Regions from separate parts of the Cohnella sp. GCM10027633 genome, predicted to be linked through region 1. Evidence: riboswitches for the same ligand, from Rfam matches in the RefSeq annotation. Region 1 holds a riboswitch; each other region holds the start of a gene.

Region 1 (7,210 bases):
GAACTTCTACTACTCTCGAAGAGAACACTGGAATACCTGAAGCCAAATAAAAGTAATCGGTATTGTTACCTTTTTTATAAGACTCTAACGTTATCGAGTTCCACCAACTCTTCATCCGGTTACCCATAAAATTGTTTACAATTAATTCAAAATCATTTGTATTCTGACTAGATTTTAGCGTTATCCTCTTTTCTTTCGGTGTTATCTTCCATACTTTCATCTCTATCCCTCTCAAATTAGAATTGAGCCGTCGCTTGAACCATATAGTAAAACCCAGTCGTTCTTATCCCTTGCCCGCTGGCGTGCTTCTCGAATTGCGAGACGATCCCCTCGTAACACGTTTCCTTCACATATGACGCATAAGCGTCGCTCTGCCCGAACGTTACGAGTGCCATGATATCCTCCGGCGTCGGAATCCAGACGATCTCCTTCAGCCTCGTAATCGAGACTCCCGACAACCCGCTAGTCCCCAAGCGCTCTTCGATGCGATCCAACACCGGCGTCCCCGCCGCGGCCGGACTGAAAAGTCCCGGGAACGCCTCGCCTAGCTCGCCTGCTTCTCCATTGCCGTCTCCCGGATGAAGCATGATCAGCCTGCCGCCGGGACGGACGACGCGATTGCCTTCCGCGTACCAGCTCCCCGGCCCCTTCTTCGTATAAGCCAGATCGAACGTATCGTCGGCGAACGGCAGTCCGTTATGCGTATCCCCTACGACGAATTGGACGTTCGAGGGCCGCTCCAAGTTCGCTGTCGCAATGAACCCCTTCGTCATGTCGAACCCGACGACTTCGTCCGCCTGCTCCGCCCACCGCTTCGTATAATCGCCGTGTCCGCAACCGACGTCGAGGATACGTCCTCCGTCGATCGCCGCCGTCAACATCGCCGTGAGCACGCTCTCGGCAGAGATGCCATCCACGATAGATCGCCACGGATACTCGTACCGACCCGTCTTGGCCGCCAATTGGTCGCACCAGGGCCTGCTCTGTCCGCTCAGATGATCCGGATGCTTCGTTACGTCTGGAAACATGCTTGGCAATCGCTCCTTCGATTCGTTCGGATGAGTGCTGAGAAGGAGATTTTACCAATTAGTCCGAATGCTGACCAGCGTGCGCAAGCGATTTCCACATCTCGTAGTTGCATAATGTACAGCTACAATCGCCTGTCGATGCACGCTCCAGACCATTAGTTGCATTTCATGCAGCTAGTTTCACGAATTTCGCTAACGTTCGTCCGATTTGCCCAATCTAAGTGTACAAAATGCAACTAACTACGCCATTCGGCGTCAAGCGCCGAAATTAGATGTACATTTTACACCTTGCCTGAAAATAATGCCGCCGCGCCGGGGTTCCAGCCGTAAACAGCCGCAACCACCAGCCATATGAACAAGAGCCGCCCGCCCCCGCGACGACCGCGGACAACGGACAGCTCCCTATTTTATCGCGCCAACAACCGTCTAATCCCCTCGACCGCGTACCAGTGGTCCTCCTCGCCGGTCAACCCGGTGACGGTCACGGTGCCGACTTTTCCTCGACCCTTCACGAGAATCGGGAAGCACCCGCCCTCGGCTTGGTACTCCTCCGACGACAACCCCGAAGCTTCCTTGAACGTCGTCCCCTCGGCCTTGTACTTCTCTCCGATATAGAGCGAGCTGTGGCCGAAACGGTTCACGACGTTCTTCTTCGCGTTGATCCAATAGATGTTGCCCTCGTTCGTCCCCGCCATGTAGTGCGTGTACAGCGGATGCGCATCGTTCTCGATGTGGACCGCGATGCCCTTGCCGAGCTCCTTCGCCAGCCCGACGATCAAGCTGCCTAGCGCCAACGCTTCGTCATTCGCGAACGATTCGAATTGCAGTTCCTTTTCTTGCTTCAATAACGTATCCAACAGTTCGCTCATGCTCCGATATCCCTTCCTTCGTTACGTCCTATGCGTTGTATGATAACACGTTACTTCTTCAGATGGTAAGGAACCGTGGTCACGATAACGTCCTTGCGATACAGCAAATACGCGCGAAGCATGAAGCTGGTCTGGTTGTGCAGAATGTTGTGCCAGCCTTTCTTCGGAATGAACTGCGGAATGACGACCGTCACCTGATAGTTCGATTCGCCCGCCTTGCGCTGCACCGTGTCGATGAACTTGCTCAGCGGCTGGATGATGCTCCGGTAATGGGAATGCAGCGTCACGAGACGGATCTCGGGCCGCCACTTGCTCCACTTCTCCTCGAACAGCGCCTCGTCCTCCCGCTCGAACGGAATGTAGACGGCGATAATCTGGTCGGGCTTGAGCGACTGCGCGTAGTTCACCGAATGCTCGACGACGTGCGTGATGCCCGATACCGGCAGGATGATCACGTTGCCCTCGATCGGAACGTTCGGTTCGCAAGTCGTCAGGCGCAGTTGGTCGCCAACGGCCTCATAGTGCTTCTTGATCCGGTAGAAAATAAAGATGATAAGCGGCATGAACACGAGCGCCGGCCACACCTGCCCGAATTTCGTGACGAAGAACATCATCGTGACGGTGAAGCAGATGATCGCGCCGACAGTATTGACCGCGAGCTTCGCCGCCCAGCCCGGCGGCTTCTCGCGGAGCCACTTGCGCATCATGCCGAGCTGCGCGAGGGTGAACGGAATGAATACGCCAACTGCGTACAGGGGAATGAGCCGCTCCGTGTGAGCCTCGAAGGCGACGATCAGCACGATCGACAGCACGCCGAGGCTGATGATGCCGTTCGAGTAGCCGAGCCGGTCGCCGCGGACGGTGAACATGCGCGGAATGAACTTATCCTTCGCCAGGTTGACCGCGAGCAGCGGGAACGCGGAGTAGCCGGTGTTCGCCGCGAGGATGAGGATGAGCGCCGTCGTGCCTTGAATGAAGAAGTACATGAAGTGGCGGCCGAACGTCGACTCCGCGATTTGCGACACGACGGTCACTTCGGCTCTCGGCGATACGCCGTAGTAGTAGGCCAGCACGACGATGCCGGAGAACAGAATCGCCAGCAGCGCGCCCATCGCGATCAGCGTCTTCGCCGCGTTGTTCGGCTCCGGCGACTTGAAGTTCGGAATCGCGTTCGAGATCGCCTCGACCCCCGTCAGCGCCGAGCTGCCCGAGGCGAACGCCTTCAAGAGCAGGAACAAGGTGACGCCCGCGACCGGCGTGCCGACGGACGTATACAGATCCGCCGACACGTCGCCGGTCGTGATCTTATAGATGCCCGCGCCGATCAGTATGAACAGCGCCAGTACGAACAAATAGACAGGATAAGCGAGAATCGAAGCGGACTCCGTCACCCCGCGCAAATTCAAGATCGTAATGAACACGACGAATACAACCGCGATGACGACCGAATAGCCGTGCAGACTCGGGAAGGCCGACGTGATCGCGTCCGTGCCCGCCGAGACGCTGACCGCCACGGTCAGCACGTAATCGACGAGCAGAGAGCCGCCCGAGACGAGCCCCGCGAACATGCCGAGGTTCTCCTTCGAGACGACGTACGCGCCGCCGCCGTGAGGATACGCGAAGATCACTTGCCGGTAGGAGAGAATCAGCGCCAGCAGCAGGATCAGCACGCCGATCGCGATCGGCACGGAGTACCACATCGCCGCCGCTCCGATGGCGAACAGGACGATCAGAATTTGCTCCGGCCCGTAGGCGACCGACGACAACGCGTCCGACGACAGAATCGCCAGCGCCTTCGTCTTGATCAGCTTCTGCTCTCCGAGTTCGTTCGATTTCAGAGGACGCCCGATTAACAATCTTTTGATGGAATACATGCCTTGCACCGCCAAGTCTGCAGAATGAAGTTAGGATACCCGTAAAAGACCGCAACAAAAAAGACCGCGGAGGGGTACCCCGCGGCCTTTGAATGGCCGAAGATTGCTCTCCTCTAAGACGCTTACGAGGTTAGCTGTCGGATTCGGGCGTATAGAGTCGCCCTACGAGCTCGGCCGGTCGGCCTCCCTCGATTCACCCCGCGCGGCAAGCCTTCCGGCCCGTCGCAACTTGCACTTGGTTCCCCCGCTCTCCGGTTGCCCGGAAACTCAGCGTATCGCGTTCTATTCGGTTGATGGAACGTTATGATCATAGTCCTGTCGCTTGCGGTTGTAAAACGCGATTTTCGGACCAAATCGGGTATATGGGCGGCGAATCCGGCATGAATGCGCATTCATTGCGGCTACTCATTGCCGGGCATCTCGAACTTGCGCCATGCGCGATCATGCTTCGTATGAGCGACTTGCAAGCATCTACTTGATAAAAATACCTGCGAACGCGGTGACGATCGTCTATTATGCATCTAAAAAGCGCCAACTTGGGCTAAAAAGGCACCCGGAGTTTCCGGGTGCCTGTATGATTATGGGCGTTGCGGCTTAATTCTCGGTTAACTTTTTCCAGCCGCCCAAGCCCGTAATGTCCTCGATGCCGGGCAGGTCGGCGGCATAGCCTTCGCAGATGAACCCGGGCACCTCCGTGCCGTCTGCGAGCTCCACCTTGCCGATGCCGAGCGGACCGGGAATCAAGGCGACGAACGAGCCGAACGCCGCCATCGGCAGCTCCCACACCTCAAGCGCGATCGCCCCGCCGCCCTGCGGCAGCTTGATCAAGCCCGGCTTCGCCGGCGTCGTCGGCAGCTTCAGCATGAGATACTTCGGAGCGGTCGTCGTCTCGCGGACGAACGAGCCCCCCCTCTCCAGCAATTGCTTCTCGAGCGGATAGCCTCGCATATGCAAGCCGCATACGGCCACTAACGTCGTCTCCTGGGACATAAGCACCTCTCCTTTAATTGTTCTGGATGGCGAGCGCGGCGCCGCGGACGAGGTCCTCGCGCTCCGCCGCCGCGAACAGCGTAATGCCGAACGGCAGATCGTCGGCCGCATCGACGGCAGGCAGAGCGATCGCGCACATGTCGAGCAGATTGCAATGGTTCGTATATCGGCCCATGTCGCGGTTCGTCGCGACGGGATCTTGCCGCACCTGCTCCCGTGTCCACGTGCCGCCCGCCGTCGGCAGGACGAGCACCGCGTCCTTCAGCCGCTTGCGCGCCTCGAGCTTATATTCCTGCAGCTTGTGCATCGCTTGGAACAACGATGCCGCAGTATGCCGCTCGTCCGCGCCGGAACGGAGAATACGCTCGGTCACCGGCAGCACGGCGCCCGGATGCGCCTCGACGAACGCGCCGAGTCCCGCCCAACGCTCCGCGACCCAGGGGCCTTCGTACAATACCGATGCCGCTTCGCCGTATTGCGAGATATCGACTTCCTCGACGGGAATGCCCAAGCCGGCGAGCGACGCGAGAGTTGCGTCCCATGCCCGCTCGTATGCCTCGGCGTAAGGGCCGTAGAACGCGACCGTTCCGGCGATCGGCACGCAGACGCGGGTCGGGAGCGCGGCAGCCGGAGCCGGCAGCCGCCGCGACCATGGATCGCCATCGTGCGGCCCGCGGGCGATGCGGTCAACCTCGTACGCTTCTTCCGCGCTCCAAGCGAATACGGTCACGCAGTCCAGGCTCTCGCATGCCGGCACGACGCCGTGGACCGGCCAAGCGCCTAGGCTCGGCTTCAGGCCGACGAGCCGGTTCAGGTGCGCCGGCACGCGCCCGGAACCGGCGGTGTCGGTGCCGAGCGAGAACGCCGCTTGGCCGCGGGCGACCGCGACCGCCGAGCCGCCGCTCGAGCCGCCGCTGATCAGCTCCGGCTTGAGCGAGTTGTGCGTCTCGCCGTAAGGACTGCGCGCGCCGACGAGCCCGGTAGCGAACTGGTCGAGGTTCGCCTTGCCGATCGGGATCGCCCCCGCGGCGACGAGCCGCTCGACGACCGCCGCATCCTCGGAAGGCTCGTACGCGTACGCCGGGCACGCTGCCGTCGTCGGCGCCGCCGACCAATCGATATTGTCCTTGATCGCGAACGGAATGCCCCAGAGCGGCGCATGCTCCGGATCGAGTCCGTTCAACCGAAGCAGGTACGGTTCTATCCGCTGCCATTCCGGCGGCGTAATCCAGATATTCATTCCTTCGTCCCGCTTCGCCCGCCGGATGATCTCCATGACGACCTGCGCCGGCGTTACTTTGCCGCTTCGATAGAGCTCCCGGAGTTCGCTTATCGTCAGCGACTCCGGAACGATTGTCTTCTCCATCGGTATGCGCCTCCATCCTCTATTTCATTATGCTTGCGATAAGCTGTCCCGAATGGACCGGATCGCCCGGCGTCACGAACAGCGACCCGACGATGCCGTCCGCGGGTGCCTGCTGCGCGAATTCCATCTTCATGCTCTCTTGGATGATGAGCGTATCGCCTTTCTTGACCGCTTGGCCCGGCGAAACGAGCACCTTCCACACGCTGCCCGGCATCGGCGTCCGCACGGGCACCGCCCCCGCGGGTAACTCGTTCTCTTCGGTAGGCTTCGGCGCCTCTTGCTCGGACACGTACTCGGCGAGCCCGAGACGCTTCCAGCTCTCGCGCTCGGCTTGGAACGCCGCCTGCTGCTTGGTCTTGAAGGCGTCCGCGCTTTCCTTGATGTCGTCGAGGAACTTCAAATATTCGCCGAAGTCGAACTCCGTCTCCGTAATGTCCGCTTCGAACCGGCCGCGCAGGAAGTCTTCCCGCAAGACGAGCAGCTCCTCGGCGCTAACCGGGTAAAATTGAATTTGATCGAAGAAGCGAAGCAGCCAAGGCTGGCCCGGCTTGAAGCTCGCCGTCGGGCGCAGCTTGTTCCACATCTGCACCGTGCGGCCGACGAATTGATAGCCGCCCGGGCCTTCCATGCCGTAGACGCACATGTACGCTCCGCCGATGCCGACGGCGTTCTCCGGCGTCCACGTGCGCGCCGGGTTATACTTCGTCGTCACGAGCCGGTGGCGCGGATCGGTCGGCGTCGCGACCGGCGCGCCGAGGTAGACGTCGCCGAGACCGAGCACGAGGTAGTTCGCGTCGAACACGATGCGCTGCACGTCGTCGATGCTGTCCAGTCCGTTCACGCGGCGGATGAACTCGATGTTGCTCGGGCACCACGGCGCGTCGGGGCGGACGTTCTGCTGGTAGCGGTCGATGGCGACGCGTGTCGCCGGATCGTCCCACGACAGCGGCAGCCGGACGATGCGCGACGGCACGCGGATCGAGTCGAGCGGCGGAAGCGAACGATCGATCTCCACGATGCGGGCGCACGCTTCCATCGCCGTCGTCTTCGAAGGATCGATGTGCACCTGCAAGGAGCGGATGC
Region 2 (7,210 bases), on a different contig from region 1:
CGCGTCGGTCGGAGATCCGACCCGCCTCTAGTCGAGGGAAGACACCGTCGCAAGCCGCTTACCGCGATCCGCGATCCGGTGATACACTACAGTGGAATTCCATTCCAAGTGACTGAGAGTGATTGCAAATGGCGAAGCGGGTTGCGGTTATGCCGAGATGGACGTTCGTCTTGTTGGCGATATTGGCCGTCGGAATCGGAGCGTACGCCTTCGCGTTGTACGGCGATTACGACGGCATCAGGGACCAAGGGTTCGTCACGGAAAAGGACGATACGTTGCCGGCGCTCTGGTACAAGGTGCTATGGACGCACGCCGCGTCGTCCGGCGTCGCGCTGACGATCGGTTGGCTGCAATTCGTAAGACGGCTGCGCCTCCGCAAGCCGAACGTGCACCGCGCGATCGGTTACCTGTACGCCGTCACGTTGGCGATCGGCGCCGTAACCGGCTTGTACATGGCCTATTACGCCGATGGAGGCGTAAGCGGCAAGCTCGGCTTCGCGACGCTATCGGCCTTGTGGTTATATACGCTGTATCGCAGTCTCAAGAGCATAATCGTCGATAGAGACGCGCAAGCCCACGGCCGGTGGATGACGCGCAACTACGCGCTGACTTGCGCGGCGATCATGCTGCGTCTGTATACGGGCATCGCCGCCGCGGCATTCAGACTCGAAGACACGAACGTCACGTTCGTCGTCATCGGCTGGCTCTGCTGGGTGCCGAACTTGCTGTTCGCGCAGTGGCTCATCGGGAGACGCGGATACCGGGTGGAGACGAATACTCTCCAATTGTGATCGCAGCTTACGGACCGTGCCTCTCCTGAATGTAGTCGGCGCATTTTACCGCAGGTACTGCGGGGCTTCTTATCCGTATCGTTCGGAAGAGGATGGCGTAGCGGTGGCAGGCGGAAACGCGGGGAATGGACAAGGGATCGATCATCTGCGGATGGTCGGTCTTTTTTATCGGCTACGACAACTTTTTCGACAAAGGACCTAAAATTACCAATTAATTCCGAGATTCTCCTGCTTTAATATGATATATTTTCCAGTGTAATGTCCAATATCAGGAGAAAATGTCGAAAGGAAGTTGAGTTAGCGATGAGTAAGAAGTTCATGGGTAAACAGCTACTTGCGATTATCATGGCCGTAACGTTGGCGCTCGCGGGCAGTCTTAGCGCGTTAGCCGGAACGGTCAAGGATGTCCAGGGCCATTGGGCAGAAAACGCGATTCAAGCTTGGCTCGATCAAGGATTCATTAACGGGTACAAAGATGGAACGTTCCGTCCGGAAGGAAAAGTATCCCGCGCCGAGTTGGTCAAGATGATCAACGCTTCGTTCGGGTTCGCAGGACAAGCTGCGGTAACGTATAGCGATGTGAAAGCAACCGATTGGTTCTATCAGGATTTGGCTGCGGCACTCGCCCAGGGCTATATCTTAAGCATTGCGGAAGGAACATTCTCGGCAACTCAACCGGTGTCTCGTCTTGAAGCCGCGAAGGCGCTGACCAAGCTGCTCGAGCTGGCTCCTGCAGTGTCCGCGAGTACGCTCCAAGACACAGCGAACTTGTCGGACGCCGAGAAGAACGCCGTCGGTGCGGTCGTTGACGCGAAGTTGATGGTCGGAAACGGCAAGGGCAGCTTCCGTCCGAACGACACGCTTACCCGCGCGGAAGCGGTCGTCTTGTTGACGCGCGCGCTGGACTATCGGGTGCAGAAGGTCGCGGTCTATAACAAGCCGGGCGTGTATGGACCTGAAAGCGGCGTAGAGAAAGTCGGCAAAGATGTGTTGATCTCGTCCCCGGGCGTAACGTTGCGGAACATGGACATTCAAGGCAACCTGACGATCGCCGAATCGGTAGGCGACGGCGACGTCTTCTTGAAGCAAGTGTCGGTGGCCGGCACGACTTCTGTCAACGGCGGCGGCGCGAACAGCGTTCACTTCGAGAACTCCGTCGTCGTGAAGATCGTCGTCAACAAGAAGGACGGCATGATTCGAATCGTCGTCGAAGGGACGACAGAAGTCCGCGACGTGATACTGGAATCCGGAGCGAAGCTGGAGTCCGCCGAAGGCACGACGGGCAAAGGGTTCCAGAACGTCACGCTGGCGGAGACGCTTCCAGCGGATTCGAAAGTAACGCTTAGCGGCAAGTTCGAGACGGTCGACGTTCTCGCGGCGAAGATCAATATCGAAATTCCGAAGGGCGAAGTCGGTAGTCTAAACGTAGATAAAGGCGCAGGCGACGTTAACGTTAACCTTAGCAAAGATGCTTCGATCGTCGATCTGATTCTCGCGGCGGTCACGAAGGTCGTAGGTCAAGGCCTCATTCAGAATGCCGATATTCAGGCGAACGGATCCTCGATCGAGCAGACGCCGAAGAACGTCGAAGTCGGAAGCGGCGTTCAAGCGGAGGTTGGCGGGAAGCCGGCTACGAATACGGGGGGCAACACTACGCCGGTAGTTCCTAACCCGCCGACAACGGTCAACAAGGATGCCTTGGCTTCTAAAATTGCATCACTTCAAGCTCTTCATGACAGTATGGTTGAAGGCATCGCAGTCGGACACGTTCCTTTCGGAACTAAGGCGAGCTTAGCATCGGTCATTCAAGAGGCACGGACTGTTGCCGACGATAGCGCAGCAACGCAGGCGGCGGTCAATGGCGCGCTTGCGACTCTTAATACCCAAGAAATCTATTATAGGAACGCAGCGATACGCACTCCTGTACTCGAAAGTTTCAAAGTCGCCTATGTACAAGCGAGATTGGTATACAACTCTACTTCGGAAGGCACAGCTCCAGGGTTGGCTGCATCGGGTAGCAAAGAGCTCTTGGAAGCGGCGATACGAGCTGCGGCCAGCGTACTTAATCATGCGGGCGCTACGCCGGAACAAATTCAGTCGGGCTATACCGCGCTGACTTCGGCAGTTCAAACATTCAAGAATGCGCTAAATTCGAACGATCTTTCGGAACTAAAGCGTTTAGTGGCACTTGCGGAACAGAAAAAATCCGTTGCTGTCGAAGGTAACGCGATTGGCGAGTATCGGGCAGGTGCAAAAGCGATTCTAGAGTTGGATTTATCCGGACCGCGTTATATAAGCAGCGGGGCGGGGAAAATAACGACCTATGACTTGGCAGTGAACATCTACGCTATGTATAAAGCGCTTTCGAAGTTCGAGGCGGATAAAAAAGCGGCTAATCCTGCGCTTATTGCAATGCAGGAAAAAACAGCGCATCCATCAATGGGGAAATCCATGCTCCAATTCAGCGCGGATCAGTCCGGTACCGTCTATGTCGTTCCGACCTCGCAATATCCGAATTCGAAAGCGGATCTTATTTCTTATCTAGATGACGGACTATCCGTTACGAAGACTGTATATGCGGGTGAAACAGTGAACTTAGACGTGATCTCGTTAACCCCGGGAGCCTATAAGATGTATCATGTGAACGGCGAAGATAACCTGTCGAAGCCATTCACGGATATCCTCATTTTCCCGTATACCGTTACGAATGTCGGCGTAACCTCTGCTATCGAAGACAATAGGGTCGTTAACAGCGTGACATGGACGGATAGCGCTACAGGAGATGGGGTTAGCTATAGAGTATTCAGAGGTCTGACGTCCGAAGTTTCAAGTATGACCGAGATTGTATATCTCATAGCTCCAGGTACAATGGAGTTCGTTGATCGGGATATCGACCTGCTACCGGGAACGACGTATTACTATTTAATAATGACGACCACGACTTCCGGGAATGGAGTAACACCTGGCGCAACGCCGGTTACGACGCCATCGATACCGGCAGGAATGTAACAAGAGAGGGGCAGGATGCATTTCATCCTGCCCCTCTCTTGTTATAATAGGTTGAATCGGAAATTTTCAAATTAATTATCTTCCCTGTGAATTTATGAAGTTAGGAGCTAACCCCCATGCCAATGACCCACGGTCTTGAACCGGGATCGAGCGAGACGTGTTACGCCGTCATCTTCTCCAGCCAGCGTACGGAAGGCGACAACGGCTACGGAGAGATGGCCGATCGGATGGAGGAGCTGGCGAGGGCGCAGCCCGGATTTCTAGGGGTGGAGAGCGTGCGGAACGCCGAAGGGTTCGGCATTACGATCTCCTATTGGGAGAGTCTCGAGGCCATTCGCGATTGGAAGAAGAACGAGGAGCATCTCGTGGCGCAAAGCCGAGGCCGGCAAGACTGGTACGCGAGCTACGAGCTGAAGATCTGCAAGGTCGAGCGGGCGTACGCGTTCCCGCGGTGACCACCGCGCTCGTGAGTATGTGCGCATGGAAAATTTGACACCTTTTGCTAACCTGACATATAGTAGAAGGAGCTTAGTTCCCGGTCCACGCCGGGAAGCGGGGGAACCAATCTTCAGGGGCGTATCGGTCCGGTCGTACGGATCGTAGGGAACCATCTATCCCGAGCCCGTCAGCTAACCTCGTCGGCTTCAGATGGGTCAGGAATTCGGTGCGCAGATGAGACAATCTGCCGTCAGTGACCCTTCGCGGGTCTTTTTTTGCTTTTTATCCGAAGACCCGGAGCACGGTAACCGTCTGGTTTCCGTACGCTCAAGGGTCTTTTTATTATGGCGAAGGAAGGGGGTAGGGCAGGTCCGGTACCATTCCGCCGACGTTCGAGCGACTATAAACTTGAGGAGGATTTACGAATGGCACAACCCAAGTATATAACCGACATCGACCGCATCGTCCACATACCGGAGACGGAGCGTCAACGACTGAAGAGAATCGTGGAGAAATTCGTGTTTCGCGTGAACGACTTTTACCTGGGCTTGATCGATTGGAACGATCCCCGCGACCCGCTGCGCAAGCTGGTCATCCCGAACGAAGGGGAACTGAAGGAATACGGCCGGTGGGATGCCTCGGACGAGGACACGAATTACGTCGTGCCCGGCTGCCAGCATAAGTACAAATCGACGGCGCTGCTCATCGTGTCGGAGGTGTGCGGGGCTTATTGCAGGTACTGCTTCCGCAAAAGGTTGTTCCGCAACGACGTGAAGGAAGCGGTGACGGACGTGGAGCCGGGATTGAAGTACATCGCCGAGCATCCCGAGATCAGCAACGTGCTCCTCACGGGCGGCGACAGCTTGATTCTAGGTACGCCGAAGCTTCGCTCCATTCTGGAGAGGCTTCGCGCGATCGACCATGTCAAGATTATCCGGCTCGGCTCGAAAATCCCGGTGTTCAACCCGATGCGAATTTACGAGGACGAGCAACTGCTCGAGACGATCAGGGAGTTCTCCGACGCGAACAAGCGCATCTACGTCATGGCCCATATTAATCATCCGAAGGAAATTACTCCGGAAGCGGTGCGCGGCTTCGCGGCGCTGCACGACGCGGGGGCGATCGTCGTCAACCAGACGCCGATCCTGCGCGGGATCAACGACGATCCGAAGGTGCTCGGCGAGTTGCTAGACCGGCTGTCTTGGGCCGGCGTAACGCCGTATTACTTCTTCGTCAACCGTCCGGTCGCGGGCAACCGGGACTTCGTGCTTCCGCTCGCCCGAGTGTATGAGCTGGTCGAGCAAGCGAAGGCGAGGACGTCCGGGCTGGGCAAGCGCGTCCGCCTGTCGATGAGCCACACTTCCGGTAAAATAGAGATCCTGTCCATCGAGGACGGCAAAGCGTACTTGAAATACCACCAGTCGCGGGAAGGCGACTACGGGCGCTTCATGGTGCTCGATTGCCCGCCGGACGCCGCGTGGTTCGACGACTTGCCCGGCAACGAGAACTACTGGCGCAAGCCCAGCAAGATGACGGAGGCGGTCGCTTCCGTCAACCAGATGTCCGATTATCCGCGGGGAGCGGTTAGCCGGGGGTAACCGAATCACCCGTCCGGGCTAGCGCTCGGGCGGGTGATTTTTCGCGATTGCGGAAGGCGGTTCGAAGAAGTACGATGGAAGCACAAGTCGAATGATTCGGAGAGGAGATGCTTGATGCTCACGATCGTCCTGCTTATCCCCGCAACGATTCTGTATATCGTTCTGATCGCCACCTACAAGCCGCAAGGCCGATACCGCGAAGGGAAGCTGCTGTCTATCGAGTTGCCTTCGGAGGCAATGGAAGACGCGGAATTGCTGCGAATTCAGCAACGGTATAACAGGCAGCTCGCCAGAATCAGCCTCTGGTCGATCGTCGCCTTCGTGCCGGTGGCGCTCATGTGGCAATGGTTCGCCGCGCAAACGGTCTATTTCTTCCTCTGGCTAACGGTCTTCCTGTTCGTTACGGTCGGTCCTTTCCGCCGCGCGTTCCGCGATACGATCAAGCTGAAGCGGGACCGCGGATGGGGCGATACGGTCGAGGATGAGTATTGGGCGAACGGCTTCACGTACCATAACCCGCAAGACAAGCGCATATCCGTGCCGAAGCGGGTCGGCATCGGCATGACGGTCAATACGGGCACGCTGGCGGGGAGGACGATCATGCAAGCCGTGATCGCCCTCGTGGCCGGCGTGCTGCTATTCGCTTCGTTCCTCATTATCCGGGCGGAGTTCGTCTCGCCGACGTTGACCGTCACGCCGGAGGAGCGGATCGAGATCGATTACCCGATGCACGGCTACGACTTCGCGCTGGCCGACGTTCGAGGGATGACGCTCGTCGACGGCGTGCCGTCAGGGGGGAAGATCAACGGCGAGAATTCGACCAAGTACAAACGCGGCACGTTCCGGTTGAAGGAAATCGGGAAGTCTCGGGTATTTATTTTCAAAGACAATCCGCCCTACATTCGATTCGAGCTCGACAATACGTACGTCTTCTATAACGACAGGGATTCCGCGGAGACGCGCAAGCTCTTCGAACAATTGCAGACGCGCATAGATAGGTAATGGGTACCGGAGGGGGCGGAATAATGGAGTTAACGTACTTAAGAACCTTCCGCGAAGTCGTCAGGACCGGCAGCTACACGAAGGCGGCGGAGTCGCTCGGATACGCGCAGTCGAGCGTGACGACGCAGATCCAGAAGCTCGAAGAAGCATACGGCGCGGTGTTGCTGGAGAGGCAAGGCAGGGGCATGAAGCTGACGATGGCCGGCGAAGCGTTGTTGCCTTACGCGGAACAGCTCGCGCGGCTGCACGACGAGTCGCGGGAAGTCGTCTCGAAGCAGTCGAAGGGGACGCTGTCGGTCGGCACGATCGAGACGTTGGCGGCGTTCTACTTGCCTCCTCGCTTGCAAGCGTACCGGCGGCTGTTTCCGGACG
Region 3 (7,210 bases), on a different contig from region 1:
ATCTGCTGGTTCGTCCCGATGACGACCATGACGTCTTTCTCCGCGAGCACGTCCTTCGCGACCGGAGCGATAATGATGCCCTTCGGCTTATTGATCGCCACGATGCTGCAGCCGAACCGTCCTCTCGGATTGACGTCGTCGAGCGACTTGCCCGACAGGCATTGCGGCACGGCAAGCTCCGCGATCGTGTATTGCTTGGATAGTTCGATGTAATCGAGCAGGTTCGGCGACACGAGCTGGTGCGCCACGCGAACGCCCATGTCCCGCTCCGGATAGATGACGCGATCGACGCCCATCCGCTCCAGCACGCGTCCGTGCAAGTCGGACACCGCCTTGGCGACGACCTTCTTGACTCCGAGCTCCTTCAGCAGAATCGTCGCGAGGATGCTTGCCTGGATGTCGTCGCCGATCGCGACGACGCCGCAGTCGAAGTTGCGGGCCCCGATCGAACGGAGCACCTCTTCCTCCGTCGCGTCCGCCACGACGACGTGCGTCAGCACGTTCGACAGCTCTTGGACCGTCTCTTCGTCGCGGTCGACGCCGAGCACCTCGTAGCCTAATTGGATGAGCTCGCGGCCGATGCTCGAACCGAAGCGGCCTAAGCCGATAATGACGAATTGATTAAGTCTCATGTGCGTTGCTCCTACCCGATTATGATTTTACCTTCCGCATGACGGAACCTCGCTCGCTCCGGCTTCGGCGCCAACGCATAGGTCAACGTGAGCGGCCCGAGCCTGCCGACGAACATCAGCATAATAATGGTTAGCTTGCCCGGTAACGTCAAATCCCCCGTCAACCCCATCGACAGGCCGACCGTGCCGAACGCCGACGTCGCTTCGAACAGGATTTTCAGGAACGCCGCGTCCTCCGTCGTGCACAGGATCATCGTTCCGAGCATCACGATGCCGATACAGAACAACGTAACGGTAACGGCCTTATATACGCGCTCCTGCGCGAGCCGCAGACGGAACAGCACGACGTCCTCCTTGCCCCGGATCATCGCCAGCACCGCGCCGAACAGAACCGCGAACGTCGTCGTCTTGATGCCGCCTCCCGTCGAACCGGGAGACGCCCCGATGAACATCAATATAATAATGAAGAATTGCGTCGCCTGGCGGAAATCCGCGACGTCAACGGTCGTGACGCCGCCCGAGCGCGTGGTGACCGATTGGAACAGCGCGTCGAGCAGCTTCTCTCCGATGTGCTTGTCGCCGACGGAGTTCGGATTCGTATATTCGAATACGAAGATGATAAGCATTCCGAGAACGATCAGCGCGCCGCTAACGGTAAGGACGACTTTCGTATGAAGCGACAGCCTGCGCCGGGCGTTACGGTGCCTTAAGTCGAATAAGTCGGAAAGGACGATGAACCCGAAGCCGCCGAGAATGATGAGAGCCATCGACAAGAGGTTCATATAGAGATCGCCCGAGTAGCGGGAGAAGCTGCTGAAGTCGCCCGATAGGTCGAAGCCGGCGTTATTGAAAATCGAGATCGAGTGGAACACGCCATGATAGAGCGCCTGCCCGAAGCTCATGTCGAAGCTGAATCGGATTGTGAACAGCGCCGCGCCGACCGATTCGATCGCGAGCGCGAAGAAGACGACCTTGCGGACGAGCCGCACGAGACCTTCGATGCTGCCCTGATTGAGCGACTCTTGCAGAATCAGTCTTTCCTTCAAGGAGATGCGCCTTCTCAGAATGAGCGCGAACAACGTCGCCATCGTCATGAAGCCGATGCCGCCGACCTGCACGAGAAGGAGAATGACCCAGTGGCCGAACGTGGAGAACTGGGAGCCGGTATCATGGACGACGAGTCCGGTGACGCAAGCGGCCGATGTCGAAGTGAACAAGGCGTCTATGTAAGAGATCGACTTCCCGTCCGCTGAGGCGATCGGCAGCTTGAGCAACTGCGCGCCTAAGAAGATGACGAAGGCGAAGCCGAGCAGCAGCGTTCTCGGGGGAGATGCGCTGAACCAGCGAATGACTTTATTGAACATGCCGTATTCCCCTCTGCTAATAGCTCTCGAACGCACAAAAAAGAAGCACTGGAGCTCCAATGCTTCGCGTTAGCATGCGAGTCCTGTTCCGTGCAGCCTGCGAGGTTAGCTGTCGGGTTCGGGCTCGAAACAGACGCGCCCTATCCGCCGCTCGGCTTCGAGCGGACTGGAATTCACCCCGGGATCTCCGAATACAATAGCTTGTACCGGCGATCGGTTGGTTCCCCCGTTTTCCGTGAAGAAATTCGGCTGGTTCTTTTATAGGATCGTTCATGGACGTACCATCGAATTATATGCTTTCCGGGTAGACGTAACAACATCAAAAAGGAGGCAAACAACCGCGTTTCGCCGATAATTAGCACCGTTACCTCATCCGATCCGTCGCTCATGCGTCCGCACATCGATTATCGACGGCTTTTCTTTCATTTTCGCCAAAAATACGAGATACTTAAGGGATAATTCGGGACGCCGGGACGACCCGGTCCCCTGAAACCGTTTACTTCACGCCTTACCACGAAAGGATGCGTAGGCATATGCCCGCACATGATCAGGATACACTGTCCCGCCGATGGGTGTGGACCGCCGCGATCGGCTTGGCTCTCTTCCTTCTCATACAAGTTCTGCCGACTTCCCTGCAGGTATTCAAGACCGAGGATCACGACGTCTTAACCCGCGCCCAAGCGGAGAATAAAGCGCTGTCCGCGGCCGCGGACAGATTCGGCGTCGCGCGCTCCGACGTGTCCGAGACGACCGTAACTCACCTGTCGGATAGCGACGCGGTCGGTTATTACAGTAAGAACGATCTTGGGAAGGCGTACGACGATCGCCTGGACGCGACGATGCCGACCGATTACTACCGCGTCGATCTGCATCTGGCCGGCGATGGCGGCACCTTGCGCCTGCTGCTCCACCTGGAAACCGGCAGTCTCGTCGGTTGGCGGCACGCCGCGGTTGCAGGGGCTTCCGCGGGCGGCGCCGCGCCTGCGTTGGAGAGCGGCGGCGGGGCGGAACAAGCGGCTCGCGCACTCCACTATGCCGAAGCGTGGGGCGTTCATGGCGACGACTGGGAATGGACCGGCCGAACGCAGCCGGACGGCAGCTCCTTGTTCGTCTCCAAGAAGCCGCTGGGCGAAGCGGAACCGTGGCTGAGCGTGCGCGCGCCTGCCGGTTTCGAAGCGACCGCTTCCTCCCTGCCTCCTTGGAAAGGCGGATTCGTCGTATACGGCACGCAGCTTCCGGCGGAGTTTCTTAGCTATATGGATAAGCAAGAGCATCTCGCTTCCGAGTGGTCCAAGTACGGGTACATCTTGCCGGAGCTGTTCATGCTCGTCTGCGCGATCGTCGCGGCGGGAACGTACGTCGGGCATAGCTCGTACCGTAGAGGCATTTTCCTGGCCGGCTTGTTCTTCGTGCTCTACGTCGCCTATTCGTACAACATGATCCCCGGCATGCGCGCCAGCGTGATGGGGGTATCGACCGACAAGTCCGACGCATTCGATCCGACCTTGCTTACCGTGAGCATCATCATCTATGGCGCGATGGCGTTGCTCACGTACTTAGCCGCCGTCGGCGGAGACGGTTTGTGGAAGTCGATGGGCTATTCGCTGTGGCCGAGATGGAAGGAAGCCGGATATGGCAACGCGGTGCTGAAAAGCATGAAGACCGGCTACTTCCTCGCCTTCATTCTGCTCGGCGCGCAATCGGTCGTGCTCATCGTGCTGGAGCAATCTCTCGGGTCGTTCGCCTCCTCCGATCCTTCGCAGTCCATGTACAACATGACGTATCCGTTGCTGCTGCCGGTGCTCGCATGGTGCGCCGGCATCTCCGAGGAGCTACAGAGCCGCCTGTTCGGCATCGGTCTGTTCCGCAAATGGTTCGTAGGCGGCGCGCGCAAGCTGCTTCGCCGGGAACCGTCGGCTCGCGCCGCTTCCTGGCTGACGTTCGCCGCCATGGTGCCGCCGGGCTTGCTGTGGGCGTTCGGGCACGTCGGCTATGCGGTGTATCCGGTGTACACGCGCGTCATCGAGCTGGTGCTGCTGTCGCTATTGTTCGGCTGGTTCATGCTTCGCTTCGGCCTCATGGCCGTCATCTTCGCCCACGTGACGCTCGACGCCGTCCTCATGGGCGTGCAGATGATGACCGACGGGTTGCCGGGCGATTACTGGGGCGGATTGTTCAGCCTCGTCATGCCGGGGCTCGCCGGCCTCGCGATCTGGCGGCTTCATCGAATGCTCCGGCGTCCGGGTTCCGCGTAAAGTTTGTCGCCAGGCTGGAGCTATGGCACGGCCGGCGATCGTGAGGGGCTGCGTTGCAGCGCTTATCGTCACTATCCCTTCGGGTCAGAGGACGCTGAAGTTCGGTTGGGTCGAACAGCAGGCGCGGATTGCGGGCATTATATCGCTTATCGTCACTATCTCCTCGGGTCAGGGGACGCTGGAGATCGGTTTGGTCGAACTGCAGGTGCGGATAGCGACGGTTGGCGTACTGTAGTTTGGATTGCTCAAACTGTAGGCGATGTTTACTTCAATTCGCGAGCTGCAGTTCGGGTTAGTCGAACTGCAGGCGCGAATTGCGGCGGTTGGCGTGCTATAGTTTGGATTAGTCGAAGTGCATACCAAAAAGGCAGTCTTTCTAGGAAGATCATCCCCCGTGGGGTCTCTTCCAGAAACGACTGCCTTTTTAACTCGATGCCACCGCGCTATTGCGAGAAATCCCGCCACTCTCGCCTCAGTAACTCGACGCCCCCGCGTTATTACGAGCAACCTCGCCACTCTCGCCTCAGTAACTCGATGCCACCGCGCTATCCGTACCCGTGTGGCTGCTCCGCGCCCGCTACTCCGCGTTCAACGCCTCTAGAATACGCGCCGCCAACGCCTCGCCGATGGAGACCGCCTTGAAGTCCTCGGGCTTCGCTTCTTTAATCGCCTTCAACGAGCCAAAATGCTTGAGCAGCTGCTTGCGGCGCTTCTCCCCAATGCCCGGAATGGCGTCGAGCTTGGAGGCGACCATTCCTTTCGCCCGCTTCTCCCGGTGGAACGTGATCGCGAAGCGATGCACCTCGTCTTGGATGCGCGTCAGCAAGTAGAACTCCTGGCTGTCGCGCGCGAGCGGCACGGGCTCCGGCGGATCGCCGACGAGCAACTCCGCCGTTCGGTGCTTGGCATCCTTGGCAAGGCCGCACACCGGAACATCGAGACCGAGCTCGTTCGAGAGCACGTCCATGACCGAGGCGATATGCCCCTTGCCGCCGTCGATAACGATCAGGTCCGGCAGCGGCAGTCCTTCCTTCAGCACCCGCTCGTAACGGCGGCGAACGACTTCGCGCATCGTCTCGTAATCGTCGGGACCTTCGACCGAACGCACATTGTACTTGCGGTACTCTTTCTTATCCGGCTTCCCGCCGACGAACACGACCATCGCCGACACCGGCGACGCGCCTTGAATGTTCGAGTTGTCGAACGCCTCGATCCGGTTCGCGCTCGGAATGCCGAGCAGCTCGGCCAAGCCGTCCGCCGCCTTCACGGTGCGCGTCTCGTCCCGCTCGATCAGCTTGAACTTCTCCTCGAGCGCCACGCGCGAGTTGTCGCATGCCATCGCGACGAGTTGCCGCTTCGAGCCGCGCTGCGGGAACGCCACCCTGATCTTCAGCCAGCGGCGCAGCGAATCGCCGAGTTCTCCGCCCGTCTCGGCGACGACTTCCGCGCCCGCTTCCCCGCCGCCGGCGGCATCCTCTGCCGCCAACGTGGCGACCGCGCTCGCTCCGGTCAAGCCCGCGGACGGCACATCCGCCGCCAGAGCCTCCTCCTCGGGAGGCAGCGGCAACAGCATCTCGCGCGGAAGCGCCGGATTATCGCTGTAATACTGGGTAACATAGCTGAGAAAATCGTCGTAAGGATCCCCGTAGTAAGGGAACACGGACATGTGGCGTTGGTTCATTTTGCCTTGGCGCATGTAGAGAATCTGCACGCACATCCAACCCTTGTCGACGGCGTAACCGAACACGTCGCGGTCCATCGCGTCGGTCATGTTAATCGTCTGCTTCTCCATGAGCGCGTCGATCGCCGTCATCTGGTCGCGGAATTCCCGCGCCCGCTCGAACGCCAGCTCCTCGGCCGCTTCCTCCATCTTGCGCTTCAGCTCGCGCCGAATGTCGGCATGGCCGCCGTTCAGGAACCGCGCGATCTCCGCGATCATCTCGTCGTACTTCGCCTGATCGACCGTATATTCGCACGGCGCGACGCATTGGCCGAGATGATAGTACAAGCACACTTTGTCCGGCAGCACGTTGCACTTGCGCAACGGGTACAGCCTGTCGAGCAGCTTCTTCGTCTGCTGGGCCGCGAACGCGTTCGGATACGGGCCGAAATATTTGCCTTTATCCTTCACGACCCTCCGCGTAACCTCGAGCTTCGGATGCGCTTCGTGCGTGATTTTCAGATAGGGAAACGACTTATCGTCCTTAAGCAGCACATTGTACCTCGGGTTATGCTCCTTGATCAGGTTGCACTCGAGAATGAGGCACTCGGTATTGCTCGCGGTGACGATATATTCGAAATCCCGGATTTCCGAGACCAGCTTCTGCGTCTTCCCGTCGTGGCTGCCGTTGAAGTACGAGCGCACGCGGTTCTTCAGCACCTTCGCCTTGCCTACGTATATGATGCGGCCTTCGCCGTTCTTCATCAGGTAACAGCCCGGCTGATCCGGCAATAACGCCAGCTTGTGGCGAATGTTCGCCATCGCTTCCTCTCGGCTTACGGCCGGAGGCGTCGTATGATCCATGCGGGGCACCCCGTTCTCTTCGTCTTGCGGCGTCCGGGGACATGCGTCCGCCAGAACATCCGTTCCTCCATTGTACCACAGACGGGAGCCGTTGCGGATTCGCCTGCGCCCCCGATGTCGCAAACTTGTCACAACGCTCGACTTGCACGTCTTTACAACAAAAAGCGAAGTTGGGTATACTATCAGTATCGAACGTCTCAGGAGGCTTACCATGGAAAACGTGAGAGATCCGCGCCAACACATTAACGAAGAACCGCGCGACGACTTGCAAGACACGACAATGGGCTTTATCGGCATGTTCGGCTTCATGTTCGTCGTGTTCACCGTTGCGGTTGTCATTAAATTTATCATTTCGTAACTCCGGCCTAACCAACGAACGAAAAAAAACGCATTCCGAATCCCCGCGGGGAACCCGGAATGCGTTTTTTTTCGTTC

Evidence for each region. A riboswitch is a leader RNA that binds a small molecule or an ion and turns the genes downstream of it on or off. The one in region 1 is predicted to bind cyclic di-AMP.
Region 2: it holds a riboswitch for cyclic di-AMP, as region 1 does, so the genes downstream of both, ACFQZG_RS23965 (KamA family radical SAM protein) here and ACFQZG_RS17120 (APC family permease) in region 1, are expected to answer to the same signal.
Region 3: it holds a riboswitch for cyclic di-AMP, as region 1 does, so the genes downstream of both, ACFQZG_RS26930 (TrkH family potassium uptake protein) here and ACFQZG_RS17120 (APC family permease) in region 1, are expected to answer to the same signal.

Annotation. Positions count from the first base shown of each region.
Region 1 covers NZ_JBHTGV010000007.1:87,718-94,927, reverse strand. The annotation lists gene ACFQZG_RS17135 (hypothetical protein) at 1-220, opposite strand, end outside; gene ACFQZG_RS17130 (class I SAM-dependent methyltransferase) at 237-1,028, opposite strand; gene ACFQZG_RS17125 (heme-degrading domain-containing protein) at 1,436-1,897, opposite strand; gene ACFQZG_RS17120 (APC family permease) at 1,948-3,771, opposite strand; cyclic di-AMP (ydaO/yuaA leader) riboswitch at 3,876-4,054, opposite strand; gene ACFQZG_RS17115 (allophanate hydrolase-related protein) at 4,366-4,761, opposite strand; gene ACFQZG_RS17110 (allophanate hydrolase) at 4,775-6,127, opposite strand; gene uca (urea carboxylase) at 6,147-7,210, opposite strand, start outside.
Region 2 covers NZ_JBHTGV010000015.1:90,839-98,048, reverse strand. The annotation lists gene ACFQZG_RS23980 (DUF2306 domain-containing protein) at 129-791, shown strand; gene ACFQZG_RS23975 (S-layer homology domain-containing protein) at 1,050-3,800, shown strand; gene ACFQZG_RS23970 (antibiotic biosynthesis monooxygenase family protein) at 3,923-4,255, shown strand; cyclic di-AMP (ydaO/yuaA leader) riboswitch at 4,316-4,459, shown strand; gene ACFQZG_RS23965 (KamA family radical SAM protein) at 4,664-5,836, shown strand; gene ACFQZG_RS23960 (DUF5808 domain-containing protein) at 5,951-6,838, shown strand; gene ACFQZG_RS23955 (LysR family transcriptional regulator) at 6,862-7,210, shown strand, end outside.
Region 3 covers NZ_JBHTGV010000022.1:36,406-43,615, forward strand. The annotation lists gene ACFQZG_RS26925 (potassium channel family protein) at 1-632, opposite strand, end outside; gene ACFQZG_RS26930 (TrkH family potassium uptake protein) at 644-1,996, opposite strand; cyclic di-AMP (ydaO/yuaA leader) riboswitch at 2,076-2,257, opposite strand; gene ACFQZG_RS26935 (hypothetical protein) at 2,530-4,251, shown strand; gene uvrC (excinuclease ABC subunit UvrC) at 4,829-6,775, opposite strand; gene ACFQZG_RS26945 (YqzM family protein) at 6,987-7,133, shown strand.